DNA from 4 places in the Gordonia ajococcus genome. Region 1 is predicted to be linked to each of the others. Evidence: predicted binding sites of a transcription regulator. Region 1 holds the regulator's gene; each other region holds the start of a gene.

The links. The regulator LexA, encoded in region 1, represses DNA repair genes until DNA is damaged. The targets are predictions, from matches to a motif close to CGAACANNTGTTCG.
Region 2: the regulator LexA is predicted to act here: its motif matches at 2,824-2,837, upstream of ruvC (crossover junction endodeoxyribonuclease RuvC).
Region 3: the regulator LexA is predicted to act here: its motif matches at 1,990-2,003, upstream of GAA2_RS02170 (DUF222 domain-containing protein).
Region 4: the regulator LexA is predicted to act here: its motif matches at 5,080-5,093, upstream of GAA2_RS09285 (DUF222 domain-containing protein).

Annotation. Positions count from the first base shown of each region.
Region 1 is NZ_CP052884.1:2,993,977-3,001,762, reverse strand. It holds gene GAA2_RS13530 (fructose-specific PTS transporter subunit EIIC) at 1-1,541, opposite strand, end outside; gene pfkB (1-phosphofructokinase) at 1,601-2,566, opposite strand; gene GAA2_RS13520 (DeoR/GlpR family DNA-binding transcription regulator) at 2,563-3,333, opposite strand; gene GAA2_RS13515 (phosphoenolpyruvate--protein phosphotransferase) at 3,468-5,168, shown strand; gene lexA (transcriptional repressor LexA) at 5,146-5,853, opposite strand; gene GAA2_RS13505 (LysM peptidoglycan-binding domain-containing protein) at 6,090-6,656, shown strand; gene nrdR (transcriptional regulator NrdR) at 6,756-7,223, shown strand; gene hrpA (ATP-dependent RNA helicase HrpA) at 7,197-7,786, opposite strand, start outside.
Region 2 is NZ_CP052884.1:2,883,649-2,891,434, reverse strand. It holds gene GAA2_RS13030 (helix-turn-helix transcriptional regulator) at 1-320, shown strand, start outside; gene GAA2_RS13025 (acyl-CoA thioesterase) at 394-1,248, shown strand; gene pdxT (pyridoxal 5'-phosphate synthase glutaminase subunit PdxT) at 1,245-1,865, shown strand; gene GAA2_RS13015 (YebC/PmpR family DNA-binding transcriptional regulator) at 2,004-2,759, shown strand; gene ruvC (crossover junction endodeoxyribonuclease RuvC) at 2,869-3,438, shown strand; gene ruvA (Holliday junction branch migration protein RuvA) at 3,435-4,028, shown strand; gene ruvB (Holliday junction branch migration DNA helicase RuvB) at 4,028-5,116, shown strand; gene yajC (preprotein translocase subunit YajC) at 5,300-5,686, shown strand; gene secD (protein translocase subunit SecD) at 5,876-7,570, shown strand; gene secF (protein translocase subunit SecF) at 7,567-7,786, shown strand, end outside.
Region 3 is NZ_CP052884.1:484,415-492,200, forward strand. It holds gene GAA2_RS02165 (DUF6541 family protein) at 1-230, shown strand, start outside; gene GAA2_RS02170 (DUF222 domain-containing protein) at 380-1,933, opposite strand; gene GAA2_RS02175 (hydrolase) at 2,165-3,001, shown strand; gene galE (UDP-glucose 4-epimerase GalE) at 3,006-4,025, opposite strand; gene rfbB (dTDP-glucose 4,6-dehydratase) at 4,078-5,082, opposite strand; gene rfbA (glucose-1-phosphate thymidylyltransferase RfbA) at 5,235-6,110, shown strand; gene GAA2_RS02195 (dTDP-4-dehydrorhamnose 3,5-epimerase family protein) at 6,139-6,756, shown strand; gene GAA2_RS02200 (ABC transporter permease) at 6,785-7,579, opposite strand; gene GAA2_RS02205 (ABC transporter ATP-binding protein) at 7,588-7,786, opposite strand, start outside.
Region 4 is NZ_CP052884.1:2,031,709-2,039,494, reverse strand. It holds gene GAA2_RS09315 (hemerythrin domain-containing protein) at 1-47, shown strand, start outside; gene GAA2_RS09310 (ABC transporter substrate-binding protein) at 104-1,132, opposite strand; gene GAA2_RS09305 (ferredoxin family protein) at 1,235-1,606, opposite strand; gene GAA2_RS09300 (FAD-dependent oxidoreductase) at 1,603-3,216, opposite strand; gene GAA2_RS09295 (ABC transporter ATP-binding protein) at 3,209-3,964, opposite strand; gene GAA2_RS09290 (ABC transporter permease) at 3,968-4,843, opposite strand; gene GAA2_RS09285 (DUF222 domain-containing protein) at 5,117-6,733, shown strand; gene GAA2_RS09280 (flavin monoamine oxidase family protein) at 7,119-7,786, shown strand, end outside.

The DNA.
Region 1 (7,786 bases):
ATGCCGAGGACGACGGCCGATCCGCCGGACATGCTCTCCAGTCCGGAGTTCATCTGCTCGGTCAGCCAGGCGAGCGGCTTGCCGAGCACCATGTAGAGCAGTCCGCCGACGATCATGCTGCCGAACAGTGGGATGACGACCACCGGCATCAGTCCGCGAGCCCACTGCGGGACCGGGAGCCGCGAGATCCACAGACACGCGGCGCCGGCGATGAGACCGCCGATGAGTGCGCCGATGAAGCTGGCGCCGACGGAGAGGGACACGATGCCCGCGACGAAACCGGGGGCGATGCCGGGGCGGTCGGCGATGGCGAAGGAGATGTAACCGGCGAGGACCGGGACGGCGAGTCCCATCACCCCCGATCCGATCGCGAAACTCACCGCGCCGAGGTACTGCAGGAGCCCGCCGGACGGCAGATCCCAGACGCTGTTGTTGAGCGCGATGTAGACGGCGTCGTTCAGGGACCCGGCGCTGTCGAGGGTGCTGTTGGCGATCTCGTACCCGGCGAGCAGGAAGCCGAGCGCGATGAGCAGGCCGCCCGCCGCGACGAACGGGATCATGTAGCTGACACCGGTCATGAGTGCCTGACGAGTGCGCGCACCGAGTCCGACACCCGACGACGCGCCGGTCTCGGCGCCCTCGGTGCCGCCGTCGTCGGTCACCCGCGCCGCGTCCGGGTTCCGTCCGGCCGCAACGGCTTCGGCGATCATCGCATCGGGTTCGTTGATGGCTCGTTTGACGCCCGAGGCGATCACCGGCTTGCCGTGGAAGCGACCCTTGCCCTTCACCCCGATGTCGGTGGCGAAGATGACGGCGTCCGCGTTCGCGATGACCTCGGGGTCGAACGGCGTGGTGGCCGACGAGCCCTGGGTCTCCACCGCGAAGTCGACATCGGCACGGTCCGCGGCGTACCTGAGCGCGTCCGCGGCCATGTAGGTGTGCGCTATTCCGGTGGGGCAGGCGGTGATCGCGACGATGTGCGGCCGGTTCTGCGCCGGCGTCCGGGCGGTGACCGGGGTGTCCGTGGCCGGCGCCATCGGCGCTGCCGGGGAAGTGGTTGCGGTCGTGGTCTCGGTCTTCTTGGCGTCGGGATCGATGGCCTCGGTGACCAGTTCGATGATGCGTTCGTCGTTCTCGGCGGCGCGGAGGGACGCGACGAAGTCGGGGCGGACCAGCGAACGCGCCAGGGAGCTCAGCACTTTCATGTGCGCCGCCGCACCGCCCTCGGGGGCGGCGATGAGGAAGACGAGGTCGGCCGGCCCGTCGGGTGCCCCGAAGTCGACCTGGCGCGACAGTCGCGCCATGGCAAGGCTCGCCGTCGTCACCGATGCGGTGCGCGCGTGAGGGATGGCGATGCCGCCGGGGAGCCCGGTGGCCGACTTGGCTTCCCGCTCGAGTGCCGCGCGGGCCAGATCGGCGGGGTCGGTGGTCCGTCCGGCAGCGGCCAGGGCGTCGGCGAGGGTGGTGATGACGGCGGCGGGGTCTGCACCGGCGTCGACGTCGAGACTCACCGTCTGGGCGGTGATGATCTGCTCGGTCATGGGATGTCCTTCGGCATGGAGAGGGGCGGAGTGGTCGGGTGCCCGGTGGGGGATTCGGTTCAGTTCATCGGGGCGGCCCCGGAGAGTTCCGTGACCGTGACCCCGGACAGGTCGAGGTGGTGGGGGGTGGGGGAGGAGGTGCCCGCCAGTGCGGCGGCGGCCGAACCGTAGGCGACGGCGGACCGCAGACAGTCGGGAGCCGACGCGCCACGCGTCTGCGCGACGAGGAATCCGGCGAGGGAGGAATCACCCGCGCCGACGGTGCTGCGCGGAACGGTGGGTGGCGGCGTCGCGCACCAGACGCCCGCCGCGGTGGCGAGGACCGCGCCCCGTGCCCCGAGCGTGGCCAGCACGGCGCCGCCGATCTGCTCGACGAGCGCCGTGGACGCGGCGACGATGGGACGGAGGTCGTTGCGGGAGAGCGATTCCCGCAACTCTGCCGGATCGGTGCCGGTGAGTTCGGCGAGTTCGTCCTCGTTCGGCTTGATCAGGTCGACTCGTCCGGCGGCGGCCGCACGCAGCGGTGCTCCCGAGGTGTCCACCGCCACGCGGCAACCGGCGGTGACCAGGGCGTCGGCGACGGTCCGATACCAGTCCTCCGGTACGCCGGGCGGCAGTGATCCGCACAGCGTGACCCAGTCCGCGCCGTCCGCGTAGGTGCGGATCAGTGCGCTCAGCGCGGCCAGTTGAGCCGCCGTCAGGCTGACGCCCGGGGCATTGATCTTGGTGGTGGTGCCGTCGGCTTCGGCAATGGTCACGTTCGAGCGCACCTCGCCGTCCACGGGGACCGCGTCGTAGGGGAGTCCGAGCTCGTCGAGGGCGGCGAGCAGCGGGTCGCCCGCACGCGCCGGGAGCAGTGCCCGGGTCGGTAGTCCGGCGGCGGCGACGGTGCGGGCCACGTTGACGCCCTTGCCGCCCGGTTGGGCGCGGACCACACCGGCTCGCTGGACCTCGCCGCGCCGGAGCGGGGTGTCGAGTTCGAGGGTGCGGTCGACGCTGGGATTGGCTGTGACGGTGAGGATCATGCGATCACGACCTCGACGCCGCGGGCGGACAGGGCGGCCGAGAACCTCGGATCGATACCGGAGTCGGTGATCAGGACGTCGATGTCGTCGATGCCGGCGAATCCCGACAGCTCCTCGCGCTCCATCTTCGAACTGTCGGCGAGGACGACGACGCGTCGGGCCGCGGCAACCATCGCCGCCTTCACCGCCGCCTCGTCGGGGTCGGGCGTCGACAGACCGTGCGCTTCGCTGAGGCCGTTGGTGCCGATGAATGCGGTCGTCACGCGCAGCCGTCCCAGTGCGGCGACCGTCTCGGCGCCCACCGTGGCCTGGGTGAGTCCGCGGACGCGACCGCCCAGGGCGTGCAGACCGTCCGCATGGCGGCCGGCGAGCAACCCGGCGATCGGCAGGCTGTTGGTGATCAGCGTCAGATCGCGGTCCCGCGGCATGACCTCCGCGGCACGGAACGTGGTGGTGCCGGCGTCGAAGAGCACCGATCCGCCGTCGGGCGGCAGGAAACGGAGGGCGGCGCGGCCGATGGCGGCCTTCTCCTCGATCTGTTCGGTCTCCCGTTCGGCGATGCCGAGTTCACCGATCACCCGCATCACCTCGGGGCGGACGGCACCGCCGTGGACGCGCTGCAGGTGCCCGCCGCGTTCGAGAACGGCCAGGTCGCGCCGAACCGTCTCGCTGGTCACGTCGAACTTCGCGGCGAGCTCGGCGACCGAGGCGCGCCCTGCGACGCGAACCTCCTCGGCGATGGCCTGCTGTCTCTCCTCGGCGTACACACCGGCTCCGTTCTGATCGTTCCTGCTCACTCGGCCACCGCGAAATGTGGGAATATGTGGCTTTGAATGTTGTAGTAACTGTGTTTACGCCTTTTTATGTTGACAAGTCAAGCCAAATTTGTAACCGTGGTCACATGACGCAGATTCTGACGGGGACGCCGGTCGTCGGTGGTGTGGCTCATGGACCCGCACTGTGGCCGGGACGCCGTCCCGACCACAGTGCGGAGGCGCTCGGCGCCGGTGTCGAGATCTCCGAGGACCAGCGCCCGGAGGAGGTCGCACGATTCACTGCGGCGGCAGGCGTCGTCGCCGCGCGACTCCGTGAGCGCGCGTCGCAGAACACCGGCGTCGCCGCGGAAGTACTCGCCGCCACCGCCGGACTCGCGGAAGACCGCGGCTGGATCGGTGCGGCGTCGGCCCTGATCGCCAGGGGTACGCCGGCACCGTCGGCCGCCGTTGCCGCCACCGAACAGTTCGCCGCGGTGTTCACCAAGCTGGGCGGCCTGATGGCCGAGCGGGTCACGGACCTCAACGACGTCCGCGACCGCGTGCTCGCCGAGCTCCTGGGACTGCCCGAACCCGGGTTGTCCACGCCGGAGGTGCCCTCGATCCTGCTGGCCGACGACCTCGCACCCGCCGACACGGCCGGCCTCGACCCCACCACCACGATTGCCCTCGTGACGCGACTGGGTGGGCCCACCAGCCACACCGCGATCATCGCCCGTCAGCTCGGCATCCCGTGCGTCGTCGCGGTGTCCGGACTCGTCGGGATCGATGCGGGTACGGCGATCCTCGTCGACGGCACCACGGGTGAGATCGCCGTCGACCCCGATGACACCGCCGCGCGAGCCCGAGTCGAGGAGTATCGGCGTCACGCCGCTCGCGTCGCCGGATGGTCGGGTCCGGGTCGCACCGGCGACGGGGTGGAGGTGGCGATCCTGGCCAACGTCGCCGACGGGTCGTCGGCCCGCGCAGCAACCGATCACCCGGTGGAGGGTGTCGGACTGTTCCGTACCGAATTGGCCTTCCTCGAGCGCGCCGAGGAGCCTTCGGTCGACGAGCAGGCGGGCATCTATCGCGAGGTGCTGGACGCTTTCGACGGCCGCAAGGTGGTCATCCGCACCCTCGACGCCGGCTCGGACAAGCCGCTGCGCTTCGTGACCCATCCCGACGAGGCCAACCCGGCACTCGGTGTGCGCGGCGATCGAATCGCCTTGGCGCACCCCGAGATCCGCGCGCGCCAGCTCGACGCGATCGCCCGGGCGGCGCTGGAGGCCGACGCGCAGCCGTGGGTCATGGCCCCGATGATCGCCTCACCCGCCGAGGCGGCGACATTCGCCGCGCAGGTGCGCGAGCGTGGACTCGTCGCCGGTGTGATGATCGAGGTTCCCGCCGCGGCGATCCTGGCCCCGGCGATCCTGGCCGAGGTGGACTTCGTCTCGATCGGCACCAATGACCTCACGCAGTACACGATGGCCGCTGACCGAATGTCCGCCGAGCTCGCATCGCTGACCGATCCGTGGCAGCCGGCCGTGCTGCATCTCGTCGCAACGGTCGCCCGGGCCGGACGTGATCAGGGCAAACCGGTGGGCGTCTGCGGAGAGGCCGCGGCCGATCCGCATCTCGCCTGCGTGCTGGTCGGACTCGGGGTGACCTCGTTGTCGAGCGCTCCCGTCGCGGCGCCCGCGGTCGGCGCCCGGCTCGGCGCGGTCACCCTGGCAACCTGCGAAAACGCGGCGGCGGCCGCGCTGGCCGCCACCGATCCGGCTGCAGCTCGCGCGGCGGTCGCCGCGGTACTCGACAGTGACGAGGTCAGACTCGCCTCATCACGGTGACGACCTTGCCGAGGATGACGGCCTCGTCGCCCGGGATCGGGTCGAACAACTCGTTGTGCGGCATCAGCCAGACATGACCCTTCTGGCGTTTGAAGGTCTTGACCGTGGCCTCGCCGTCGATCATCGCGGCCACGATGTCGCCGTTGTCGGCCACGTTCTGCTGGCGGACGACGACCCAGTCGCCGTCGCAGATCGCGGCGTCGATCATCGACTCGCCGACGACCTTCAGCAGGAACAGCGATCCCTCGCCGACGAGCTCCCGGGGGAGTGGGAACACGTCCTCGACGGCTTCCTCGGCGAGGATCGGTCCGCCTGCGGCGATCCGGCCGAGCACCGGTACGAAAGTGGGTTCGGGCAGTGCTCCGCCGGTCGGCGAGGTCGGCGTCGGGGGTTCGCTCGGCGCGATGTTCACCGCCCGCGGACGGTTGGCATCACGTTTGAGAAGGCCCTTGCGTTCGAGCGTCCGCAGCTGATGGGCGACCGAGGAGGTCGAGGTGAGACCCACCTCGTCACCGATCTCGCGGATGCTCGGCGGGTAACCGCGTTCTCGCACGGATTTGCGGATCACCTCGAGAACTCCGCGCTGCCGCGGCGTCAGCGACGCCTCGGCAGCCGCCATGTCCGCCGGGGTGACGGGCTCGTCGGCGCCCCGCGCTCCGGTGCGCTTACCGCCGTCATCGCTCATGATCGGGTTCCTCTCGATTCCGAACGTGCTGGTAGATCGCTTGTCTTTCGACGAGCCTAGCCGAGAACGCCGACCGCATCAAACATTTGTTCGACGTGTCGCGAGACAATTGTCGGAGTGCCGTGCTACAAATCGAACATCAGTTCATCGAACGGATGATCGACATTCGAACAGTTCGACCGGGACGACGCGGTCCCACTCACGAACACCGTTCGACCGGATACACGGAGGGCACCATGCGCACCGCCACTCTCATCGACCCCGTCCACCTCGACCCCGCCCGGCACGACCCCGCCCGGCACGGCGGTCCCGTCCGCGGCGACGTCCTGGAGCGTCCGCGCCCGACACGTCGGGGAGACGCCCGGCGGCCCGTCGACAACCGTCCGGTGCCGGAATCGGCGGTCCGGGTCCGCCGCGTCGCGTCCACCCAGTGCGCGTCGCCGGTGGGTATGCGCGGTCGTGGACCGGTGGTCCCGGCGTGGCGTCCCGCCGAGGCGGCTCCCGCGGCCGTCATCCGCCGGCGTCGCCGCACGGCGACCGCTGTCCTCGCCGGCGTCGCGCTCGCCCTGGCCGTGTGGGTCATCGCGGTCGTCGGCCAGAACTACGCCGCGTCGGTCACGCCTGCCGCGGTCGGCACCGAGGTCGTGCACGTTCGGTCGGGTGACTCGCTGAGCACGATCGCCTCGCGGGTCGCCCCCGAGATGCCGCGTGAGGCCGTCGTCGACGAGATCATCCAGCTGAATGACCTCGCGTCGAGCGGGCTGCGCGTCGGCCAGCCGCTCCTCACCCCCCGGTACCACTGAGGCCGGGCGGTATCCTCGATGCCACAGGGACCAGCCGAGCACCGGCCCGGCATGCGGCGCGGCTGCATCAGAGCGTCCCGTGACCTGCGTGAGGATACGATGCGCTGCCCCTTCTGCAAGAACGACGACACCAAGGTCATCGACTCGCGTGTCGCTGATGAGGGGCAGGCCATCCGGCGCCGCCGCTCCTGCGTGGAGTGTGGGCGACGCTTCTCGACCGTGGAGAGTGCGGTCCTCTCGGTGGTGAAACGCAACGGCGTCACCGAACCGTTCAGTCGCGAGAAGGTGATGCGAGGTGTCCGGCGCGCATGCCAGGGGCGCCACGTCGCCGAGGACGCTCTCGCCCAGCTCGCCCAGCAGGTCGAGGACACCGTCCGCGCCAGTGGTTCGGCCGAGATCCCCAGCAATGAGGTGGGACTCGCGATCCTGAAGCCGCTGCGGGACCTCGACGAGGTCGCCTACCTGCGCTTCGCGTCGGTGTACCGGTCCTTCGACTCCCTCGAGGACTTCCAGCGCGAGATCGACGACCTCCGGGCCGCTTCAGCCGAGTCGGTCAAGAGTTCGTAGGACCCGCTTCTCCGACACCGGGAACGCGGTGCCCAGCCGTTCGGCGAACAATCCGACCCGCAGCTCCTCGACGAGCCACTGCGCCTCGTCGTTGACGTGCGCTTTCCGGTGTTCGGGTACCTGGGCCAGCCGCTGCGCCCACCGTTCGGTCACGCGGTCGATCACGGCGACTCCGGCCTGATCTCGCGCGGCGGAAGCCGGGAGTGCCGTCAACCGTGCCTCGGCGGCCGCGAGGTAGCGCGGCACGTTCTCCAGATGATGTCGCGGAGTGGCGGCCACGAATCCGTCGAAGACGAGGTTGTCGAGTTGTTCGGCGACGTCGTCGGCGGCGAGCGAACCCGCATGACGGTCGATCGCGGCGCGTACCGGCGCCACCGAGCCGAGCGACTCCACCGCGAGAGAGAAATACTCCGGAGCCGACTCGGTGATCCGTGGACGGATCTTCTCCGTCAGGGTGCGAAACGCCTCGGGTGAACGCACGGCGGACGCGGTCCCGGCGTGAAGGCCGGCGACGACGTCGCGGATCGCCCGGCGTGTGCAGTCGGCCAGCAATGTATCGAGAT
Region 2 (7,786 bases), 110 kb from region 1:
GCCACCGCGCGGGTCACCCCCACCTGCACCGCGTCGCCTCGCCGATGCCGGTCGCGGAGAGCGCGGTGAAGGTGGAGACCTCCACCGGTCGCGCCAAGCCGAACCTCACCTCCCGCGAGGTCGAGGTGCTCCGGACCTGGATGCTCGTCGACTCCAAGCCCGCCGTCGCCCAGGAGCTCTACATCTCGCTGGGCACGGTCAACACCCATCTGACCCGGATTCGCGCCAAGTACGCCGAGATCGGTCGTCCCGCACCCACCAAGGCGTCGCTCGTCGCCCGCGCCATCCAGGACGGGATCATGACGCTCGACGAGCTCTGACGCCGACGTCCGGACCGGGGAACTCTGTGGTCCGGCCTCCGGCCGGGTCGCCCGGTGCGGAATACTGGTCTGCGTGGCAGCCATCGAGGACATACTCCAGGTCGAGCGGATCGAGACCGACATCTACCGGGGTGGTGCGTTCCCGAGTCACCTCCAGCGCACCTTCGGCGGACAGGTTGCCGGACAGGCGCTGATGTCCGCGACGCGCACGGTCGACGCCGACCACCACGTCCATTCGCTGCACGGATACTTCCTGCGGCCCGGTGACCCGGACATTCCCGCCGTGTTCCTCGTCGACCGCGTCCGCGACGGTCGTTCCTTCGTCACCCGGCGGGTCACCGGAATCCAGCGCGGCGAGGCGATTTTCACGATGTCGGCCTCCTTCCACGTCCGCACCGACCAGGGCTATGAACACCAGGACCGCATGCCACCGGTCCCGGACCCCGAAGAACTCAACGACCGCCTCGACGAGCTCGCGGAGGAAGAGCGAGCGGTGTTCAAGGAGTGGCGCAACTTCGACCTCCGCATCGTGCCGCCCGAGAAAATGGTGACCTCGCCCTATTTCGCTGCGCAGCAACGGGTCTGGTTCCGTTATCGGCATCCGCTGCCCGCCGACACGGTGTTCCACGTGGGGACGCTCGCCTACATGAGTGACATGACGCTCCTCGGGTCGTCGCGGGTGCCCCACCCCGAGGTCAACCCTCAGGTCGCCTCCCTGGACCACGCGATGTGGTTCATGCGCCCGTTCCGCGCCGACGACTGGTTGCTCTACGACCAGACCTCGCCGTCTGCCGACGGCGGCCGCGCCCTGACGCAGGGCCGCATCTTCGACCGGCAGGGACGCATGGTCGCGGCCGTCACGCAGGAGGGACTCGCGCGCACCGGTCGCGAGATGCCCGAAGATCAGCACGCCCGGACCGATCGGTGAGCGCCGGATCGCGACCGCGGATCGGGGTTCTCGCGCTACAGGGTGACGTGCGCGAGCACGTCCACGCCCTGCAGGCCAGCGGTGCCGACGCCCTGCCCATCCGCAGGCGGGCCGAACTCGACGAGATCGACGGCATCGTCATCCCGGGCGGGGAGTCGACGACGATGAGCAAGCTGCTCGGCATCTTCGATCTCTTCGATCCACTCGTCGAGCGCCTCTCCGACGGACTGCCGGCCTACGGTTCTTGCGCGGGCATGATCATGCTCGCCTCCACCATCCTCGACACCCGTCCCGACGCGCGGCACCTCGACGCCCTCGACATCACGGTGCGCCGCAACGCCTTCGGTCGTCAGGTGGAGAGTTTCGAGACCGATCTCGACTTCGCCGGCATCACCGATCGCGTCGGCGCCCCGGCGATGCGCGCGGTCTTCATCCGGGCGCCGTGGGTCGAGTCGATCTCGCCCGACGTCGAGGTTCTCGCCCGGGTCCCACGGGGTCCGGCCGAGGGGAGGATCGTCGCCGTACGCCAGGGGAAGGTGCTCGCGACGTCGTTCCATCCGGAAGTGACCGGCGACCGTCGTGTACATGAATACTTCGTGGAGATGGTGCGTCGGTAAGATCGTGCCGAACCAGCGATAGTGCAAGCGCCTGCGGCAGGAGTCGGCAGGTAGAGGAACGCCGGATGTGGGGCTCGTGGGCCCGGCAGCGTGCCGCGGGCACCCCCCGCCGCGCACCGGCACCGGGAAAGGACGGACATGAGCGGCCATTCCAAATGGGCCACCACCAAGCACAAGAAGGCGGTCATCGATGCCAAGCGCGGCAAGATGTTCGCCAAGCTCATCAAGAACATCGAGGTGGCGGCACGTACCGGCGGTGGTGACCCGGCCGGCAACCCGACTCTCTTCGACGCCATCCAGAAGGCGAAGAAGTCCTCGGTGCCCAACGACAACATCGAACGCGCCCGTAAGCGCGGCGGTGGTGAAGAGGCGGGCGGCGCCGACTGGCAGACCATCATGTACGAGGGCTACGGCCCCAACGGCGTGGCGATCCTGATCGAGTGCCTCACCGACAACCGCAACCGCGCCGCCGGTGAGGTCCGCACCGCGATGACCCGCAACGGCGGCAACATGGCCGACCCGGGCTCGGTGTCGTACCTGTTCACCCGTAAGGGCGTCGTCACGCTCGAGAAGAACGGCCAGTCCGAGGACGACGTCCTGATGGCCGTGCTCGACGCCGGTGCCGAAGAGGTCACCGATCTCGGGGACACCTTCGAGATCGTCAGCGAGCCGACCGACCTGGTCGCGGTGCGCAGCGCCCTGCAGGACGCGGGTATCGACTACGACTCGGCCGAGGCCAGCTTCCGCGCATCGGTGGAGGTCGCCGTCGATGCCGACGGCGCGCGCAAGGTCTTCAAGCTGATCGACGCACTCGAGGACTCCGACGACGTGCAGAACGTCTACAGCAACGTCGACATCAGCGACGAGGTCCTCGCCGAGCTCGAGAACGACTGATCGCCCACCGCCTTCACGAGGGCGTGTTGATCATCGGAGTTGTCCCCGCGCCCCGATAGGATCTCGAACAACTGTTCGTAACACTGTTCGGATTCCTGGGAGGGTACGAGTGCGCGTCATGGGCGTCGATCCGGGTCTCACCCGGTGCGGTATCGCACTGGTGGAGTCGGGTCGTGGGAGGTCGGTGACCGCACTCGACGTGGACGTGGTGCGCACGCCGAGCGACATGGAACTGGCCGAGCGTCTGCTGGCCGTCTACACCTCGGCGTGTCACTGGCTCGATGTCCATCAGCCCGATGTGGTCGCCATCGAACGGGTCTTCGCGCAGAACCAGGTGTCGACCGCGATGGGTACCGCGCAGGCCGGCGGCGTGATCGCGCTCGCGGCGAGCCAGCGTGGCGTACCCGTACGCTTCCACACGCCGTCGGAGGTCAAGGCCGCCGTCACCGGCAGCGGTCGCGCGGACAAGGCGCAGGTCACCGCGATGGTCACCCGGATTCTCGGCATGCAGACCAAGCCGAAACCCGCCGACGCCGCGGACGCACTCGCGCTCGCGATCTGTCACTGCTGGCGCGGGCCCATGATGGAGCGGATGGCCGCCGCGCAGAAACAGGCCGACGCGGCCGCCGCGAAGCACCGTCAGCGGCTCGCCCAGGCACGAGAGGGGAGTCGCGCATGATCGCGTCAGTCCGCGGTCCGGTTCTCGAGATCGCCCTCGACCATGCCGTGATCGACTGTGCCGGAGTCGGTTACCGGGTGCTCGCGACCCCGGTGACGTTGTCGCGGCTGCGGCGCGGCGACGAGGCGACGCTTCTCACCTCGATGATCGTCCGCGAGGACTCGATGACGCTGTACGGGTTCACCGAACCCGACGCCCGCGCGCTGTTCGCGCTGCTGCAGACGGTGACCGGGGTCGGTCCGCGGCTGGCGATGGCGACTCTCGCAGTCCTCGAGCCGGAGGCGTTACGTCGCGCACTCGCCGACTCCGACACCAAGGCGCTGACGTCGGTGCCCGGCATCGGCAAGCGCGTCGCCGAACGACTCTGCGTCGAACTCCGGGACAAGGTCGACCGGCCGGCGGGCGACACGTCGGCCGGCACCGTCGTCGCCGGCGGAATCCGCGAACAGGTCGCCGAGGCGCTCGTCGGCCTCGGCTTCACCGCCGGCCCGGCCGAGAAGGCGGTCACCGCGGTGCTCGCCGAGAATCCCGACGCCGACGCCTCCACCGCGCTCCGCCGCTCGTTGGCGCTGCTGGGCAAGGCCTCGTGATGACGGGCGACCCCGACGACCTCGAGGAACGCGAGGTCAACGCGACACCGGTCCGTTCCGACGGTGACCTCGACGCAGGCCTGCGTCCCCGGTCGCTGGCCGACTTCATCGGTCAACCGCGCGTCTGCGAACAGCTCGAGCTCGTCCTGCACGGGGCGAAGGGACGCGGCGGGACCCCCGACCACATCCTGCTGTCCGGTCCACCGGGACTCGGCAAGACCTCGCTCGCCATGATCATCGCCTCGGAGATGGGCGCCGCGATCCGCGTGACGTCGGGACCGGCGCTCGAACGCGCCGGTGACCTCGCCGCGATGCTGTCGAATCTCGTCGAGGGTGACGTCCTGTTCATCGACGAGATCCACCGCATCGCCCGGCCGGCCGAGGAGATGCTGTACCTCGCGATGGAGGACTTCCGCGTCGACGTGGTGGTCGGCAAGGGGCCGGGCGCCACGTCGATTCCGCTGGACGTCGCCCCGTTCACCCTGGTCGGCGCCACCACCCGCTCCGGCTCGCTGACCGGCCCGCTGCGCGACCGCTTCGGGTTCACCGCGCACATGGAGTTCTACGACCCGGCCGAACTCGTCCAGGTCCTGAACCGTTCCGCGGGAATCCTCGGCATGGGACTGCGTCCCGACGCCTCGGAGGAGATCGCGCGCCGCTCGCGCGGCACGCCCCGCATCGCCAACCGTCTGCTTCGCCGTGTCCGTGACTACGCCGAGGTCCGCGGTGACGGCTCGATCACCGTCGACGTCGCCCGGGCCGCGCTCGCGGTCTACGACGTGGACGAACTGGGCTTCGACCGCCTCGACCGGGCCGTCCTCGACGCTCTGATCCGGGCGTTCGGCGGGGGACCGGTCGGGGTCTCGACGCTCGCCGTGGCGGTGGGCGAGGAGCCCGCGACCGTCGAAGAGGTCTGCGAGCCCTTCCTCGTCCGCGCGGGGATGATCGCCCGCACGCCGCGTGGCCGGGTCGCCACCGCAGCGGCGTGGCATCACCTCGGTCTGACGCCGCCCGCCGGCGCGATGAACGCGTCCTTCGGCGCCCGGCCCCGCGACATCGGGACGGACCCGCTGTTCGACGAGCTGTGACCCCCACCCGCGCTGCGTGACGTCGCCGCATGTGACGCGGGGCACCACCTGCGGGGATGATCTTGCCGGCGGACGTGGCACACTGTGTGGAGCACAGCGTGGCCGTTGCCGCCTCACGCCCGTCGGCGCGGGGCGGTGGTCCACGCGGTACACCCCGAAAACACAAAGGACTGACTCTCACCCATGGACGCTCTGCTCTTCCCCCTCTTGCTGGCCCTTCTCGCCGGCTTCATGTTCTTGTCGATGCGGAAGCAGAAGAAGCGCATGGCCGAGATGCAGGACATGCAGAACTCGGTGTCCACGGGTGCGCGTATCCAGCTGACCTCCGGCCTGTACGGCACCGTCATCGACGCCACGTCGTCGGATTTCGTCGATGTGGAGATCGCCACCGGCGTGATGACCCGCTGGAACCGCCTCGCGATCATGCGCGTCATCCCCACCGACGAGGCCGCCGCCACCTACGCGGGCCACACCGCACCCGAGGTCGAGTACGACGACTACGCCGACCACTCGGACTCGGTGAGCCTGGACAAGCCGTCGTCCGACGACGCGCGCGACACCGACAAGTAATCCCCGCGCAGCGCCGCGCCGTCCAACGGCATGGCGCCTCCTGCCCACCTCCCGCGCAACGCCTGTCTTGCTGAGGTCTGCGTGCCGCGCTGTGATCTCGGCGCGCGCACGCAGACCTTCGGAGTCGGTGGGTCATGCGGTCCCAGCATCCTCGGCCGGTTGACGTTCCCAAAGGAGACCTGAACAGCTGTGACTACTCCTCGTTCGACTGCAAAGGCGGACAAGCCCGCCGGCAAGCGGTCGCGACCGAGTCGAGAGATCCCGCCGTGGCGTCCGCTCGTGGCCTTCCTCGCGCTCCTCGCCGTCGTGTACGGGCTGATCTACTTCACCGGTCCCCAGACGCTCGAACCCAAACTGGGCATCGACCTCCAGGGCGGAACCCGGGTGACGCTCACCGCGCGCACCGAGGACGGCAAGGAGCCGACGCGGCAACAGCTCGACCAGGCCAAGCAGATCATCGAGCAGCGTGTGAACGGGCTCGGTGTGTCCGGCTCCGAGGTCGTCGTCACCGGCAACAACCTCGTGATCACGGTGCCCGGCGAGGACGGCGCGCAGGCCAAGTCGCTGAGTCAGACCGCGCGGCTGTACGTGCGGCCGGTGGTCGGCGCCACCGCGGCGACCCCGCAGCCGCCGAAGCCGGAGGACCAGACCGCGAAACAGGCCGACGCGATGCCCACCGAGGTGGCCGCGGCGGCGATCGCCGAACAGCGCAAGCTCCGCCAGGCCCCCGGCGACGCCAAGCAGGAACAGCTGGTGCCGCTGCAGGAGCAGATGGCGAAAATGGACTGCTCGCCGACCGCCAACGACCCCCTCCGGGGCAACGACCTGCCCGACCAGTACCTGGTGGCCTGTTCCACCGACGGCAAGGAGGTCTACCTCCTCGGCCCGCAGATCATCGACGGTCGCGACATCAAGGACGCGTCCGCCGGCACCGATCCGCAGACCGGTGAGTGGGTCGTCACCCTCGAGTTCAAGGGCAAGGCGGCGGACTTCTGGCCCAAGTACACCGCGCAGGAGGCCCCCAACCGCACGCAGACCGCGTTCACCCTCGACTCGGCGGTCGTCTCGGCGCCGGCGATCAACGAGCCGATCCCCGGTGGCCAGACCCGCATCAGCGGCAGCAGCGCCGACCCGTTCACCGAGAAGTCGTCGAACGAGCTCGCGAACGTGCTGAAGTACGGCTCGCTGCCCCTGTCGTTCAATGCCTCCGATGCCGAAACCGTCTCGGCGACACTGGGTCTCTCGTCGCTGAAGGCAGGTCTGCTCGCCGGCGCGATCGGTCTCGTCGCGGTGTTGATCTACGCGCTGGCCTACTACCGGATGCTCGGCCTCCTGACGACGCTGTCACTGGTGCTCGCCGGTGCGATGGTCTACGGCATCATCGTGCTGCTCGGACGCTGGATCGGGTTCACGCTCGACCTCGCCGGCATCGCCGGTCTGATCATCGGTATCGGTATGACCGCGGACTCGTTCGTCGTCTACTTCGAACGCATCAAGGACGAGATGCGCGAGGGCCGGAGTTTCCGTTCGGCCGTGCCACGCGGTTGGGCCAGCGCCCGCCGCACCATCTGGTCGGGTAACGCGGTCAGCTTCATCGCCGCCGCGGTGATCTACATCCTCGCGATCGGCGAGGTGCGCGGCTTCGCGTTCACGCTGGGCCTCACCACGATTCTCGACGTCATGGTCGTCTTCCTGGTGACCCACCCACTGGTGGTCTACGCCAGCCGGTCGGCGTTCCTGTCCAAGCCGAGCGTCAACGGCCTCGGCGCGGTCACCGAGGTGGCCCGCGAGCGAAAGGTCGCAGCCCGCCGCCAGGCCGAGGCCACCGGCACCGAAGCGGCCCGCGTCGACGCGTCCACCAGCGAGAAGGGGACTGTGCGATGACCCGTCCGGACAACCCGAACAAGGACGCGCGGGAGACCACCGGCACCACGGTCGCCGAACCGCCGGCGCCGTCCACCGGGACCGACGCCGACTTCGTCTCCGACACCCGGCGAGGGTTCTTCGCCCGGCTCTACACCGGCACCGGCGCCTTCGAGATCGTGGGCAAGCGGAAGACCTGGTACATCGTCACCGCCGTGATCATGCTGATCTGCCTGG
Region 3 (7,786 bases), 2.5 Mb from region 1:
CCCCGACGAGCTACTGGGAGTTCCAGCGCGGCCGGCCCGATCCCGAGAACGGCCACCAGGGCGACCCGTTCCTGGAACTGCGCGAGAACGGGGCCCCCGGTCTGACCGAGGTGTTCCGGCAGGGCGAGGCCGTCGTCTACCGCGTCAACGACCTGGTGTACCCGCCTGCGCCGGTGGAGGGTGTGCCGGCTGTGGGCGTCCCGCCGGCCGAGGCGCCGCCCGTCGGCTGACCCGGGACGAGGTCGTATGTGGTCCGGCGTCCTCGGCTTTGGTGCGAGGCCTGCTCGTCGCGCCGCCCTTCGCGAGCATCGGGCTTTCTGCTTCAGACCGGTATGACGTTGTGCCCGGATTCCGGGCACAACGTCATACCGATGCCATCTCAGGCGCGCGGGTATGCGGCGGCGAGCATTATCGAGGCGAGGGTGGCTTCGGCGTCGGAGGCGTTGCGTAGGTCGATGATCTGGCGCAGCTGAAGGCGCGACTGATCGCCGGACGCCTCGTCGGGCCCGTGGATCTCGGTGCGCACCTGTTCAAGGTGCTCGGCGAACCGTCGGGGTATGTCGGGTCGCCGGTTCACACGTTCGGGGTTGGGTGGTGCGCCGGGTTCGGCGTTGAGTTGCCAGGTGCAACGGCCTTCGTCGGGTCCTTCCCGCACCATGCGGGTGGTGTATTGGCCGGGCTGGTCGCCGACCATGCGGTTGTGTTTCGGGCATGCGGGTGCGAGGTCGGTGATGTCGGTGAGGCCACCGAGACCCCAGTCGAGTTGCGCGTGGTGCATTTCCACGTGTGCGGCGGATAGGTCGCAGTCGGGTGTGGAGCAGACCTCGCCGTCGGGTCGGGCGAAGGACACGAGTCGTTGTTCGCGGGTGGCCAGGCGTTTGCCGCGTCCGAAGTAGAGCGGGACGGCGGTGGCGTCTTTGAACACGGCCAGCCAGGGTTGGGCGTCGGCGGCCATGTCGATGAGGTCGGGGATGGGGATCAGCGTGCCGGTGGCGGTGGTGGCGAACCCGGCTTCGCGGATCAGATCGTTGAGGTCGGCTTTGACGATCACCTGTATCGGCAACCCGCGGTGACTCTTGCCGAGCAGGCCGTCCTCGAACACAGCCTTCAGCAAGGCGTCGAACGCGTCGTGGTTGCGCTGCGCATCGCTGCGATCATCACGTGCGGCAGCGGCTTCGACCATCTCGGGGTCGGCATTCTCGATCGACCCGTGCGGTGATTCGGGGTCGTCGGGGTTGTTCATGCCGGGTTTGGCCCAGACCGCGAGCAGCATGGTGATCCGCGCGAGGAGTTCGGGTGTGAGGTCGGCGGACATCTTGGCGGTGCCGTCGGCGCGTTGCCGGTTGACCGACAGTTTGCGACGGCGTTTGCGGTCGGTGTCGTCGGCGAGTGTTCCGTCGGGGTCGAGGTGGGCCAACAGGCGGGCGCCGAGGGCGGTGATGTCGGCGGGGGTGTGGTCGACGGCGATTTCGGCCATCTGTCGTTCGGCGGCGAGTTTCACGTCGTGGTCGACGGCGTGCGGGATCTGGTCGAGCACGTCGAGTACCGCCCGGATGTGGGAGGTGTTGATCTTGCCGTCGGCCAATGCCTCTGCCAGAGCGGGGCGTTCGGGTTCGAGTGGTTCGCCGGTCGGGCTGAGGTGGGTGGCGGTCGCGTGGCGTTGTTTGGTGCGGCGCATGGGGTCGGCCATGCGCAGGCGGTGGGTCATGAACTGGGTGATGCTGCGGTGCCCGGTTTTGTGGGGCAGGTCGCGGTCGGCGATCTCGACGATCTGCCGGTCGCCGGCGAAAGTGAGTCGGGCGATGGCGCGTTCGGTGTCGGCGGCGACGTCGACGAGCTCGGCATCGGAGCATTGTGTCAGGTCGACGGTCTGCAGTTCGGTGGTGATCCGGTGTAGTTCTTGCACGAGTTCGGAGGCGCGGGTCGACGGCACGACGTCGGAGTTCGAGATCTCGATCAAGACGGTCACCCCCCCCGATGCCGTTGTTACGAATGTATGTTCGAGCGTACGCCTGAATATCAAGGCGTGCAACGATTGTCGATGGAGTTCGTGTGCAAATCTTCTGTCGGTATGCACTGATATAGTGCTGACCCACGTCGGTCCGATGGACCACATCCCTCGGAGATCAGGGCCCGAGGCTGGCAACGGGGTTAGCGTCGAGTCATGCAGCCGTGGATGTGTGTCTTCTGCGCGAACGAGTACGCGCCCGACGCGGACCTTCCCGAGGTCTGTCCGATCTGCGACGACGACCGGCAGTGGATTCCGACAAGCGGACAACAGTGGACCCGACTCGACGAGGACGCCGACAATGCGCTCGACGTCGCCGAGGTCGAGCCGGGCCTCACCCGACTTTCGCTGAGGCCGTCGGTCGGCATCGGCCAGCAGGGATTCCTGGTGGCCACTTCGCAGGGAAACATCCTCTGGGAACCACCGGGTTTCGTCGGTCCCTCTCTCGTCGACCGGCTGGTGGAATGCGGCGGCGTCGCAGCCATCACGGCCAGTCATCCGCACCTCTACGGCGCCAGTGTGTCTCTCAGTCACCGGTTCGGTGGGGTGCCGGTCTACTACAACGATCTCGATCGTCGATGGCTGACCCGGCCGGATCCTGTCGTCGAGTTCTGGTCCGGCGACGCCGAGATCCTCAACGGGGTGCGAATCATCCAGTGCGGCGGGCATTTTCCGGGTAGCGCGGTCCTGCACCTGCCGGGTGCCGCCGACGGTCGGGGAGCGTTGCTGACCGGCGACACGATCAAAGGCGTCATGCAGCCGGGGATGGTGACCTTCATGCGCAGCTACCCGAACATGATCCCGTTGTCGCCCAGACTCGTTCGTCAGATCGCCGACCGGGTCACGGCACTACCCTTCGATCGACTGTACGACGCGTTCGGCGTCGTCGTCGACGAGAACGCACGCGAGGTCGTCGAGACGTCGGCCCGCCGCTACATCGGGTGGGCCACCGACGAGACCGTCGATCCCGACGATCCGTACGCCGATCGGTGACGGCTCAGGCGTCCGGATAGCCCGTCGGGTTTCCCGACTGCCAGCGCCAGGTGTCGGCGCACATGTCGTCGATCGTCTTGGTGGCGTGCCAGTTCAGGTCGGCGTTCGCGCGGGTGGGATCGGCGTACGACGCGGCGATGTCACCGGGCCGGCGCGGTGCGATCTCGTACGGAATCGGCTTGCCGCTCGCCTTTTCGAAAGCGTGCACGACTTCGAGGACCGAAACGCCTTGTCCGGTTCCGAGGTTCCACGTCGACATGCCGGTATGACCAGTGCTGATGCGGTCCAGTGCGGCGACGTGCCCGGCCGCGAGGTCGTCGACGTGGATGTAGTCGCGAACGCCGGTGCCGTCCGGGGTGTCGTAGTCGTCGCCGAAGACCGACAACTTCTCGCGCCGGCCGACGGCGACCTGCGCGACGAATGGCATCAGATTGTTCGGGATGCCCGACGGGTCCTCACCGATCTGACCGCTCGGGTGCGCACCCACCGGGTTGAAGTAGCGCAGCGCCGCGATCCGCCAGGCGTCGGAACTGGCCGCGACGTCGCGCAGCACCTGCTCGATCATCACCTTGGTCCAGCCGTACGGGTTGGTCGCCGACGTCGGGAGGTCCTCGGTCATCGGCAACTCGGGGTCGGCGCCGTAGACGGTCGCCGACGACGAGAAGACCAGCGTGTGCACGTTGTGGCGTTCCATCGCCCGCAACAGCGAGAACGTCGTGCCGAGGTTGTTCTGGTAGTAGTCCAGCGGCTTGGCCACCGACTCACCGACCGCCTTGTACCCGGCGAAGTGGATCACCGCGTCGACGTCCTCGTGGGCGAAGAAGTGCTCGGTCTTGTCCACGTCCGCGAGGTCGAAGGCGTGTACCGGGATGGAACGACCGCTCAAGGCCTCGAGCCGACCGACGACCGTGGGCTTGGCATTGCTGAAGTCGTCGACGATGACGACGTCATGTCCGGCGGAGACCAGCTGGATCACGGTGTGCGAGCCGATGTAGCCCGCGCCGCCGCTCACGAGTACGCGCATGTGAACACCGTAGGGGGCGGAACTGCGAGAACGCCAAACGACCGGCCGCGAACTAGCCCGTCACCCGCTCGGTGGCGGCGTATTTCTGTTCGACGGCGTCTTTGGCGGGTTGCCACCAGCTGGTGTTGTCGCGGTACCAGTCGATGGTGGCGGCCAGGCCGGCGCGGAAGTCGACGTAGTTGGGTTGCCAGCCGAGTTCGGTGCGCAGGCGGGTGGAGTCGATGGCGTAGCGGCGGTCGTGGCCGGGGCGGTCGGTGACGAAGTCGAAGGCATCCTTCGGCTGGCCGAGGAGTTCGAGGATGGTTTCCACGACGGTGCGGTTGTCGACCTCGCCGTCGGCGCCGATCAGATACGTTTCGCCGATCCGACCCTGGTCGATGATGGTCCACACCGCGTCGTTGTGGTCGTCGACGTGGATCCAGTCGCGCACGTTGCGGCCGTCGCCGTAGAGCTTGGGACGTACCCCGCAGAGCACGTTGGTGATCTGGCGGGGGATGAACTTCTCGATGTGCTGGTACGGGCCGTAGTTGTTGGAGCAGTTGGAGATGGTGGCGGCCACGCCGAAGGAGCGCACCCAGGCGCGCACGAGCAGGTCGGAGCCGGCTTTGGTCGCCGAGTACGGGCTCGAGGGGTTGTAGGCGGTGGCTTCGGTGAAGCGGGCCGGGTCGTCGAGGTCGAGGTCGCCGTAGACCTCGTCGGTGCTGATGTGGTGATAGCGCACCTGATGGGCGCGGACGGCTTCGAGCAGGGTGTAGGTGCCCACCAGGTTGGTGTGCACGAACGCCGAGGGGTCGGCCAGGGAGTTGTCGTTGTGGGATTCGGCGGCGAAGTGCACCACCAGATCGGCCTCGCCGACCAGGTGGTGGACCAGGGCGGCATCGGCGATGTCGCCCTCGATCAGCTCGACCCGGTCGGCGACCGAGGTCAGGGTCTCGGGGTTGGCGGCGTAGGTGAGTTTGTCCAGCACCCGGATCGAACACTCGGGGCGGGTGGCCAGCGTGCGCAGCACGAAGTTGGCGCCGATGAAACCGGCACCGCCGGTCACGAGAACACGCACGTCGATCCTTCCGCCTGAGGTATTCGTCGACGCAACTCTACCGAGATCGGCACCCCGACCCGAGGTGACGAGCTTGCCACGCGGATGGGGACCGGCCAGGGCCCCGGGTGTGCGCGCAGTGAGCCGGAGCGTCGGGCACTAGGCTGTGGCGCATGCGAGGGATCATTCTGGCCGGCGGTACGGGCTCGCGCCTGCACCCGATCACGCAGGGTGTGAGCAAACAGCTCGTCCCGGTCTACGACAAGCCGATGATCTACTACCCGCTCTCCACGCTGATGCTCGCCGGTATCCGCGACATCCTCGTCATCACCACCCCGCACGACGCGCCCGCCTTCCAGGGACTGCTCGGCAACGGCGACCAGTTCGGTATCAACCTCACCTACAAGACCCAACCCTCGCCCGACGGCCTCGCCCAGGCCTTCACCCTTGGCGCCGACCACATCGGCGACGAGTCGGTCGCACTCGTGCTCGGCGACAACATCTTCTACGGACCCGGTCTCGGCAGCCGGCTGCAGGGTTTCGAGAACGTCGACGGCGGAGCGGTCTTCGCCTACTGGGTGTCCAATCCGGAGGCCTACGGTGTCGTCGACTTCGACGCCGACGGGACCGCGATCTCGCTGGAAGAGAAGCCGGCACAACCGAAGTCGAACTTCGCGGTGCCCGGCCTGTACTTCTACGACAACGAGGTGGTCGAGATCGCCCGCAACCTGAAACCCAGCGCACGCGGCGAATACGAGATCACCGACATCAACGCCCACTACCTCGAACGCGGCAAACTGTCGGTGACGGTCCTGCCGCGTGGGACCGCCTGGCTCGACACCGGAACCTTCGACAGCCTCCTCGACGCCGGCAATTTCGTGCGCACGGTCGAACAACGCCAAGGCCTCAAGATCGCTGTGCCCGAAGAGATCGCGTGGCGTCGTGGATTGCTCGACGACGACGAGCTCCGTTCTCGCGCGGAGAAACTCCGCAAGTCCGGTTACGGTGACTACCTGCTCGAACTCCTGCAGCGGGGCAAGGGATTCTGAGGATACATCCGATGCGAAAGGCTCATCCATGAAGGTGCGACCGCTCACGATCGACGGCGCGTGGGAACTCACCCCGGTCCAGCACGGCGACGCACGGGGACTGTTCGCCGAGGCGTTCAAGGGGGACCTGCTGGCCGAGGTGATCGGGCACCGCTTCGACCTCGCGCAGGTCAATCTGTCGGTATCTGCCGCTGGTGTGCTGCGCGGTGTGCATTTCGCCGATGTTCCTCCGGGACAGGCGAAGTACGTCACCTGCGCGTCGGGTGCCATCCTCGACGTCATCGTCGACATCCGCGTCGGCTCCCCGACCTTCGGCACCTACGACACCGTCCTGCTCGACGACGTCGACCGTCGGGCGGTTTACCTGTCGGAAGGGCTAGGGCACGCGTTCTGCGCGCTGGCCGACAACTCGACCGTCACCTACCTCTGCTCCACCGGCTACAACCCGTCTGGCGAACACGGCATCAACCCACTCGACCCCGACCTCGCCATCGACTGGCCGACCACCGCGCGGGATGGTACGCCGCTGGAGTACGAACTCTCCGAGAAGGACACCGCCGCACCCGGATTGCACGAAGCCGCGGCGTCGGGACTGCTCCCGCGCCACGACGACGTGACCGCCTACCTGCGTTCGCTGGCGGACTGAGCGCCGCGGACTCGGGACGACCGCCCGCTCAGCCGGCGGTCGAGCGGCGGAATGCGGTGACCGCCCAGAAGTAGCCGACGATCAGGAACACCACGCACCAGCCGAGTGCCCACGGCCAGCGATCGCTGATGTCGAGTCCCATGAGCAGGCCGCGCAGCGTGTCGGCGATCGGGCTGAAGGGCTGATACTCGGCAAACTGCCGCACCCCGTTCGGCATGCTGTCGGTCGGCACGAGCCCGCTGCCCAGGTAGGGCAGGAACAGCAGCGGCAGGGGCATGTTGCTGGCGCTCTCCGGATTCGGTGCGACGACGCCCATGGCGACGGCGATCCACACCAGGCCGGCCGTCAGCAGGAGCAACAGGCCGCCCGCGAGCAGCCAGTCGAGAGCGTTTGCCTCCGAACGGAAACCGAGTGCAAAGGCGGCGGCGAGCAGGAACAGCACCGCGACGACACCCTGGATCAGGGCACCGACGAAGTGACCGGCGAGGATCGCCGTCGGCGGGGTGGCCAACGAGCGCAGACGATTGATGATGCCCTCGGTGACGTCCTGGTTGACCGAGACCGCCACCGCCACAGTGAGGAACGACGGCACGAAGAGCAGCAGCCCCGGCAGCAGGTAGTTGATGTACTTCCCGTCGAGCGGGCCGTCGGCGGCCAGTGCGCTCTCGATCGCCCCGCCGAAGAAGAAGGTCATCATCAGCAGGATGACGACGGGCATCGCGATCGTGGAGAACATCATCGTGGGGTATCGCCGGAGCCGAACGAGGTTGCGGCGAACCATGACCGAGGAATCGGAGAGCGTGAAGGCGAGGGTGGTGGACATCGGATCTCCTAGAGGGTGGCGGCCGACCGGCCGGTGATGGTGAGGAACACGTCGTCGAGATCCGGGGTGTGCACCGAGATGCCGGTGGCCTCGATGCCCGCGGCGTCGAGGGTCGACAGGACGTCGCGGATCGCTCCGATCCCGCCGCCGGAGGGAACAGCGAGGCTGTTCTCCTCCTGCCCGTCGACCGACGACGAGAACGCGCGG
Region 4 (7,786 bases), 960 kb from region 1:
GGGAAGCCGCCCACCCCGGTGAGCGACTACTGGGCACCGGGATCTAGGCGGCCGGGACCCTTGACCGGCCGCGGGAGCCGCATGAGTACGGAGGCACCTCCGATCAGGGGTTCTTGTCGATCGGCGACCGCTGGAACCAGCTCTCGAGGTCGAAGTCGGACTTGATGCTGCCCTGCTCGACGAGGAACGCCTTGGTGCCGGTGAGCAGTTCGACGGCATCCGCGGGGAACGGTTCTTCGGAGTACCCGTCGGGATTCGCTGCGGCACGGACCGCCGCCTCGGGAGCCTTGGAGTTGCCGAGTTCGAACTGCAGATACTCGTCCCAGTGGTCCTTGGCGTAGTCGACCGCGGAGGCGTGCAGCTTCTGCCAGATGGGCGCGAACTCTGGGTTCTTGGTGAGGAACTCCTCGCTGCTGACGGTCACACTGGTCCCGGCGAGATTCGGACGGTCCCGGTAGACGGAGTCGACGAGGTGGAACCCCTTCCCTTCGAACGTCTGCAGGGCGACCGACGGGATGACGCCCGGGAGGGCCGCTGCATCGATCTCGCCCGAGTTGAGTGGCGCCTCTTGATCTGCCGGGTACAGATGGATCAGGTTCGCCGAGATCCCCTCCTCGGCCAGGGCTCCCTGCAGGTACCGGTCGATGTAGGACCCCTTCGGGACTCCGATGTTCTTGCCCGCGAGGTCCGAGAGTGTCTTGATGGACGGGTCCTTCGCGACGACGCCGGCGTCGTTGTTGAACTGCTGAACCGCGACCAGTCGCGTCTGCAGGCCGGATCCGCGGGCCACCAACGCGGGCGTGTCGCCGTAGTTGGCCACGTCGAGTCGCCCCCCGACGAGGGCCTGGTTCAGATCGGGACCGTTCGGGAAACTGAACACCTCCACCTTGCTGACCCCGAGAGGCGCGAACGCCTCGAGGAGTTCGCCGCGGCTGTGTGCGAACCCGACCGGGCCGGCGATGACGTTGCTGGAACCGATGACACCGATACGGAGGGTGTCGATGACGTCGCGCTGGGCCGAGGACGTGTCGTCGGATCCGCATGCGGCGACGGCCATGACCGCAGATGCGGCCGCAAGGACGGCGACCGTGCGCGTGAATCGGCGGATCGGATGACGGCGGTCGATGTTCATGGGTGAGTTCTCTGTTCGTGGCGCGATCCCGGCAAAGGCATGACGAGAGCGCGCGGGTTCGGTGAACCGGTTGCGGTTCAGGTGATTTCGACTGAGGTGTGTTCAGCCGATGGAGGGAGAGGGTTCGTCGAGGATTCGCTCGACGAGCCGTGGCGGCGGATCCCCGTGCGGAATGGGCGGTCCGACGGCCGTTCGGCTTCCCGGCTGACGCCCCTTCCCCCAGCCCAGCTTCTCGCGGTAACTGCCGATCAGTTCCTCGCGGACCGTGTCATCGGAACCGATCGGCGTCGATTGAGGACTGACATAGAGCGCGTCGGTCGGGCAGTACGCCTCGCACATGAAACACGTCTGGCAGTCCGACTGTCGCGAGATCACCGGGATACCGTCTGTGCCCGTGTCGAAGACGTTCGTCGGGCAGACGTTCACGCACTTGTCGCAGGCGATGCAGGCGGACGCGACGACGAGTTCGATCATGCCGGAATCCTCGCGAGAGTCCCGGTTCCGACGTGGCCGGTCGGGCGAGGGCCGGAGACCCACACCTCGTCGAGTCCACCGGTACGCACATGTGCCTGCTGGGCGGGATCGAGACCCGGGATGTCGTCGCGCTTGCTCATCCCGCGGGATTCGGTGCGCGCCAGCGCCGATCGATAGATCCAGCGTCCGACGGCGGTGATCGCGGCGGCCTCTCTCGTCCGGATGCGACCTGCCGGCGTCGGCGCTCCATAGGAGCTGTCGGCGACGCCGTCCCACAGGGAATCGAGCCCCCGCAGAGCAGCGGCCATCCGATCACCGGTGCGAATGTAGTTCTTGTCGAACGGAGTCAGCTCGGCCTGCGCCGCTGCCACGACCTCGTCGGCGCTGAGCGAGCCGTGGGTGAGCGACAACCCGACGGTCCCCGCGCCGCGGAGCCGGTCGATCGGCACCGCGCCGCCCGCGCTGCGGGACGCTCGGGCGGCCGCCGCACCGGCGAAGCTGCCGGAGGACATCGCCCACGCCGAATTGTGGCTGCCACCACCGGTGAAGCCGCCACAGATGCGCTCGCGGGTCGCCGCGTCGCCGGCCGCGTACAGGCCGGGTACTCCCGTCCAGCAGTCGTCGTCGACGACGTCGATGCCGCCGGTTCCCCGCACGGTTCCCTCGGCGAGCAGGTCGACCTCGAAACGCTGTGTGAACGGGTCGATTCCACGGCGATCGAACTGCAGGAAGAAGTTGGGTTGCCCCTTCCGCATCTTCGCTGCGACCGTCTCGTCGGCACGGTCGAGTTGGGCGAAGACGGGTTCGTTCAGCAACGTCCGGGCGATCATCGACCTCCCCTTCATCGACCCCGCGCCCTCGACGATGCGTCCGTCGGCGTGGAAGAAGGTCGCGTACCCGTAGTACGCGGTCTTCGTTACCGTCGAGCCTTTGGGGACGATGGCGTAGGCGTTCGCGAACTCCATGCCGGAGAACGACGCCCCGACCTCGGCTGCCATGAGTGCACCGTCACCGGTGTCGACGTTGGTGCCCAGCGCTGTGGACAAGAACGCGCAGCCACCGGTGGCGAGGACGACCGCCCCTGCCGTGACGCGGAAGTCGCGATCGGCCTGGCGCTGGTAGCCCACCGCGCCGCCCACCGCGCCGGACGCGTCGGTGAGGAGTTCGAGAACCGGCGAATGGTCCAGGATCTGCACACCGCGGCGCTGGACCCAGGCCCGCATCCGTCGCATGTACTCGGGGCCCTGGACGCCGGTACGGATGGGTTCGCCGGTTCGGTCGTCGACCGGGAACGGATACCGGGCCTCGGTGCCCAGCCGGTGCATATTGGCGTAGGTCTGGTCGAGCACCCGGTCCATCCACGCGTGGTCGGCGAGGTTTCCGCCCAGCGTCTCGCGGCTCGCCTTGGCCTTGGCGCGCTCGTCAGGATCGGGAGCCACGTACCAGACACCGGTTCCGGCGGGCGCCGTCGTGCCCGAGGTACCGCAGTATCCCTTGTCGACGATGATGACCTCCGCACCCGCGTCGCGGGCATGGATGGCCGCCCAGGTGGCCGCCGGCCCGCCGCCGATCACGAGCACATCGGTGGACAGCGTCAGTTGCTCAGACATGTGTGTACTCCTGATCAGTGGTGGTCGTTCGGATGGGTTCGCCGTCGCCGACACCGAGTCCGGCGAGCAGACGCGAACGTAGGGCGACGAACTCGGGATCGGTCACCCGGCGAGGACGGGGAAGGTCGACGACGATCTCCTCGTCGATGTGGCCGCCCCGCAGGATCAGGGCGCGATCGGCGAGCAGCAACGCCTCTTCCACGTCGTGGGTGACGAGAAGAGTTGCCGGGCGATGTGTTTCCCACAGTCGCGCGACGAGCTTCTGGGCGTTGATCCTGGTCAGTGCGTCCAGTGCACCGAACGGTTCGTCGAGCAACAGCAGTTCGGGCTCGCGGACGAGGCCGCGGGCCAGTGCCGTCCGCTGCGCCTCGCCACCCGACAGGGTCGAGGGCCACGCGTCGGACTTCGAGGCGAGACCGACCTCCTCGAGCGCGCGTCTTGCACGGTCCCGCGTGTTGCCGCCGCGTAGGCCGAGAGCGACATTGCGCCATACGGACAACCACGGCATGAGCCGGTGTTCCTGGAACACGATGGCCTTGGCGGCCGGGGCCTCGATGATGCCGGTGAATCCACGGTCGAGGCCACCGATCCCCCGCAACAGCGTGCTCTTGCCCGAGCCACTCGCCCCGAGGAGGGCGACGAACTCTCCCGGTTCGATGGTCAGATCGACGTCGGCCAGGACCGTCCGCCCGTCGAACTCGCGGCCTGCTCCGGCGACCACAACCCTGTTCTCGTTACCGATGACCATCTGTCACCGACCTTCGAATCCGTTGCGCCAGGACAGGAACCGGCGTTCGAGCACACGCACGGCGATGTCGGTCAGCAGACCGAGGATCGCGTAGATGACCAGCACCAGGAAGATCTGGTCGGTGCGGAGGTATTCCTTCGCGTCGTTCATCAGGAAGCCGAGACCGACGGGCGTCGTCTGCATCTCCGCGACGACGAGCACCAGCCAGCCGATACCCAGCGCCTGGCGGAGGCCGACGAAGATCTGCGGCAGTGCACCGGGAAGGACGACGTATCGGATCAGCTCGAACCGTGTCAGTTCCAACGACTCCGCGGCCTCGATCAGTTTCTGGTCGACCCCACGGATGCCGGCGACGACATTGAGATAGATCGGGAAGATCGGCGCCACGATGATGAGTGCGATCTTGAACTCGTCGCCGATCCCGAACCAGATGATGAACACCGGCACCAGTGCGACAGCCGGCATCATGCGCAGTACCTGGACGGGCGCGTTGACCACATCCTCGGCGACCTTGAACAGTCCGGCGGCGGCACCCAGGACGGCACCGATGACGATACCGATGGCCAGGCCGATGGCCACTCGACGCCCGGAGGCGGCGAGGTGGGTCCACAGTTCACCGGTGCGAACGAGTTCCCAACCGGCGGTGACCACCTCGGTCGGCGCAGGCGTGGTGGCACCCAACCAGTCTCGTGCTCCGAGCTGCCAGACACCGACCACGAGGATCAGGCCGATGGACTGGCGCAGGACACGAATCGAATTGGTACGCAGGAGCGGGAGTCGGCGCGAGCGCGACGTGGACCGCACCGGCGTCGCCGCGGTCGCTGGTGCCGCGGGCACGGCACCGACGACACCCGGAGGCGTCGAGAGCTCGAGAGTCATGAGAGATCCGCCTGAGAAGTGGGCTGGCCAGGACGTTTCGGACGCTACTGACACGTCCCACCGTGAGGGACCCTTTGGCCCAGAGTGATTCAGAACACCCCACCGCCCGAACGACAGAGTGATCTGCGGTCATCATGCACCGAAGTCCCGCGCGTCCTAGCACGCCGTACCGACAATTCGCGACGGATAACTGATGATCGGTTTTCATTGCACGGCAACGCGATAGCGCGTACTGTCGAACATACATTCGCAGGACGGACGGGGGTGTGCAGCATGTCCAGCAGTGAAGCCATCATCACTTCAGACGTGCCGCCGTCGCGGGCCACCGAACTCGTTCGCAGTCTGCACGCCCTCATTGATGGGATCCAGACTGTCGATCTGGCCTCGTGCACCGATTCCGAACTCGTGGAGGTCGCCGCGGAGACCGAACGTGCCGTCGCGCGACTGAGTTTCGCCGGGGACCGTCAGGTCGTCGAAGCCACCGAACGTGACCTACCCCGTAAGACCGGGCACCGCAGCGTCATCCAGTTCATGACCCACCGCCTCCGGATCGCCGAACCCATGCGGCGCCGCGACCAGATGTCGGCCACCGCAACCTTTCCCAGCCCTACCGGCGAACCACTCCCACCCCAGCACCCCACCCTGGCCGACGCCTTCGCCGACGGACATGTCGGCCCCGCCCATGTGCGTGCGGTCATCGACGTGCTCGACCAGATCCCGCACGCCGTCGACCACGACGTGAAGATCGCCGCCGAACGACAGATGACCGAAATCGCCGTCGACCACACCCCCGCCGACATCACCAACCTCGGCGCACGCCTGTTGGCCCACCTCGACCCCGACGGAACACTCGCCGACGACACCGACCGCAAACGCCGTCGCAAACTGTCGGTCAACCGGCAACGCGCCGACGGCACCGCCAAGATGTCCGCCGACCTCACACCCGAACTCCTCGCGCGGATCACCATGCTGCTCGCGGTCTGGGCCAAACCCGGCATGAACAACCCCGACGACCCCGAATCACCGCACGGGTCGATCGAGAATGCCGACCCCGAGATGGTCGAAGCCGCGGCCGCACGTGATGATCGCAGCGATGCGCAGCGCAACCACGACGCGTTCAACGCCTTGCTGAAGGCTGTGCTCGAGGACGGCCTGCTCGGCAAGAGTCACCGCGGGTTGCCGATACAGGTGATCGTCAAAGCCGACCTCAACGATCTGATCCGCGAAGCCGGGTTCGCCACCACCGCCACCGGCACTTTGATCCCCATCCCCGACCTCATCGACCTCGCCGCCGACGCCCAACACTGGCTGGCCGTGTTCAAAGACGCCACCGCGATACCGCTGTACTTCGGACGCGGCAAACGCCTGGCCACCCGCGAACAACGACTGGTGTCCTTCGCCCGACCCGACGGCGAGGTCTGCTCCACACCCGACTGCGACCTATCCGCAGCACACGTGGAAATGCATCACGCCCAACTCGATTGGGGCCTCGGCGGACTCACCGACATCACCGACCTCGCACCCGCGTGTCCGAAACACAATCGGATGGTCGGAGGGCAACCCGGCCAATACACCACCCGCATGGTCCGCGAGGGCCCCGACGCGGGCCGTTGCGCCTGGCGGCTCAACGCCGAACCCGGCGCGCCTCCGAATCCCGAACGCATCAACCGGCGACCCGACATACCCCGACGCTTCGCCGAGCACCTTGAACAGGTGCGCACCGAAATCCACGGACCCGACCCGGCGTCCGGCGATCAGCCACGCCTGCACCTGCGCCAAGTCATCGACCTGCGCAACGCCTCCGACGCCGAAGCCACCCTCGCCTCGATCCTCCTCGCAACCTTGTGCCCACGACCTGCGGGTACTTGGACCTCAATGATCCCGGAGTAGCTGCGGACGAACATCTCCCGCAGTACCGTGAGGCACATGCCAGCCTATTGGGTCATGTTCGTCGTCGCGCTGATCTCGTGCATCATCATCGGGGTCGGATTCATGGTCGGAATCCCCGGCAACAAGGACTGATTTCCGGTCCCTGATTCCGCGGCCGCGCCCGAGTGCGCGCCGTGATGATCGCGCGCGCAGATAAGTCTCCGCTTCATCGCCACTTCGGGCACACCGGCGCTACTCCCAAGCAGCGCTGTGCCGGAAGTGGCGATTCTACGTGTGTAGCGGGGTGTCGCACCTCACACTTCCCTGTTACTCTCTCGATACTTCAGGTCATCTGACCTGAACATGTGGTCGATACTCTCGCGCCACCAGGAGATCGGGGGATCACATGAGCACACACCTCTCACGCCGGAACTTCCTCGGCGGAACGCTGGCAGTGACCGGCGCGGTGGCGGGGGCTTCGCTCGTCGGTTCCGGACGGGCATCGGCGGCACCGTCGGGGATCGTCGACGTCATCGTCGTCGGAGCAGGACTGTCCGGACTCGCTGCTGCGAAGGCTCTCAAAGCCGCGGGAGCCTCGGTCACCGTGCTGGAAGCCCGGGAACGCGCGGGCGGCCGCGTGCACAACATCGCCTCGCCCAGGCTGGGTGCCACGCTCGACGCCGGGGCCGAATTCATCGGTCCGACACAGGGTCACATCGCCGGACTGGCGCGCGAGTACGACGTCCGAACCCTGCGCACCTACAACGCCGGCGACAGCATCTTCGTCAGCCGCACCGGCACGACGCGCGTACCCGCCGCCCTGCCGGTACCGGCCGTCGCCGACCTCGGACAGGCGGGTGCCGCCCTGGCCCGGGCGCAGGCCGATGCACTGGCCGGATTCCCCGTCGGCGAACCGTGGAAACACCCGAACGCCGCCTACCTGGACTCGATCACGTGGGGGCAGTACACCCACCAGATCGCCGACACCCAGACGGCGCGCGACCTGGTGCAGATCGCGATGTCGGCGCCACTGTCCGTCCGGCCCGACGAGGTGTCCGCGCTCTACTACCTCAA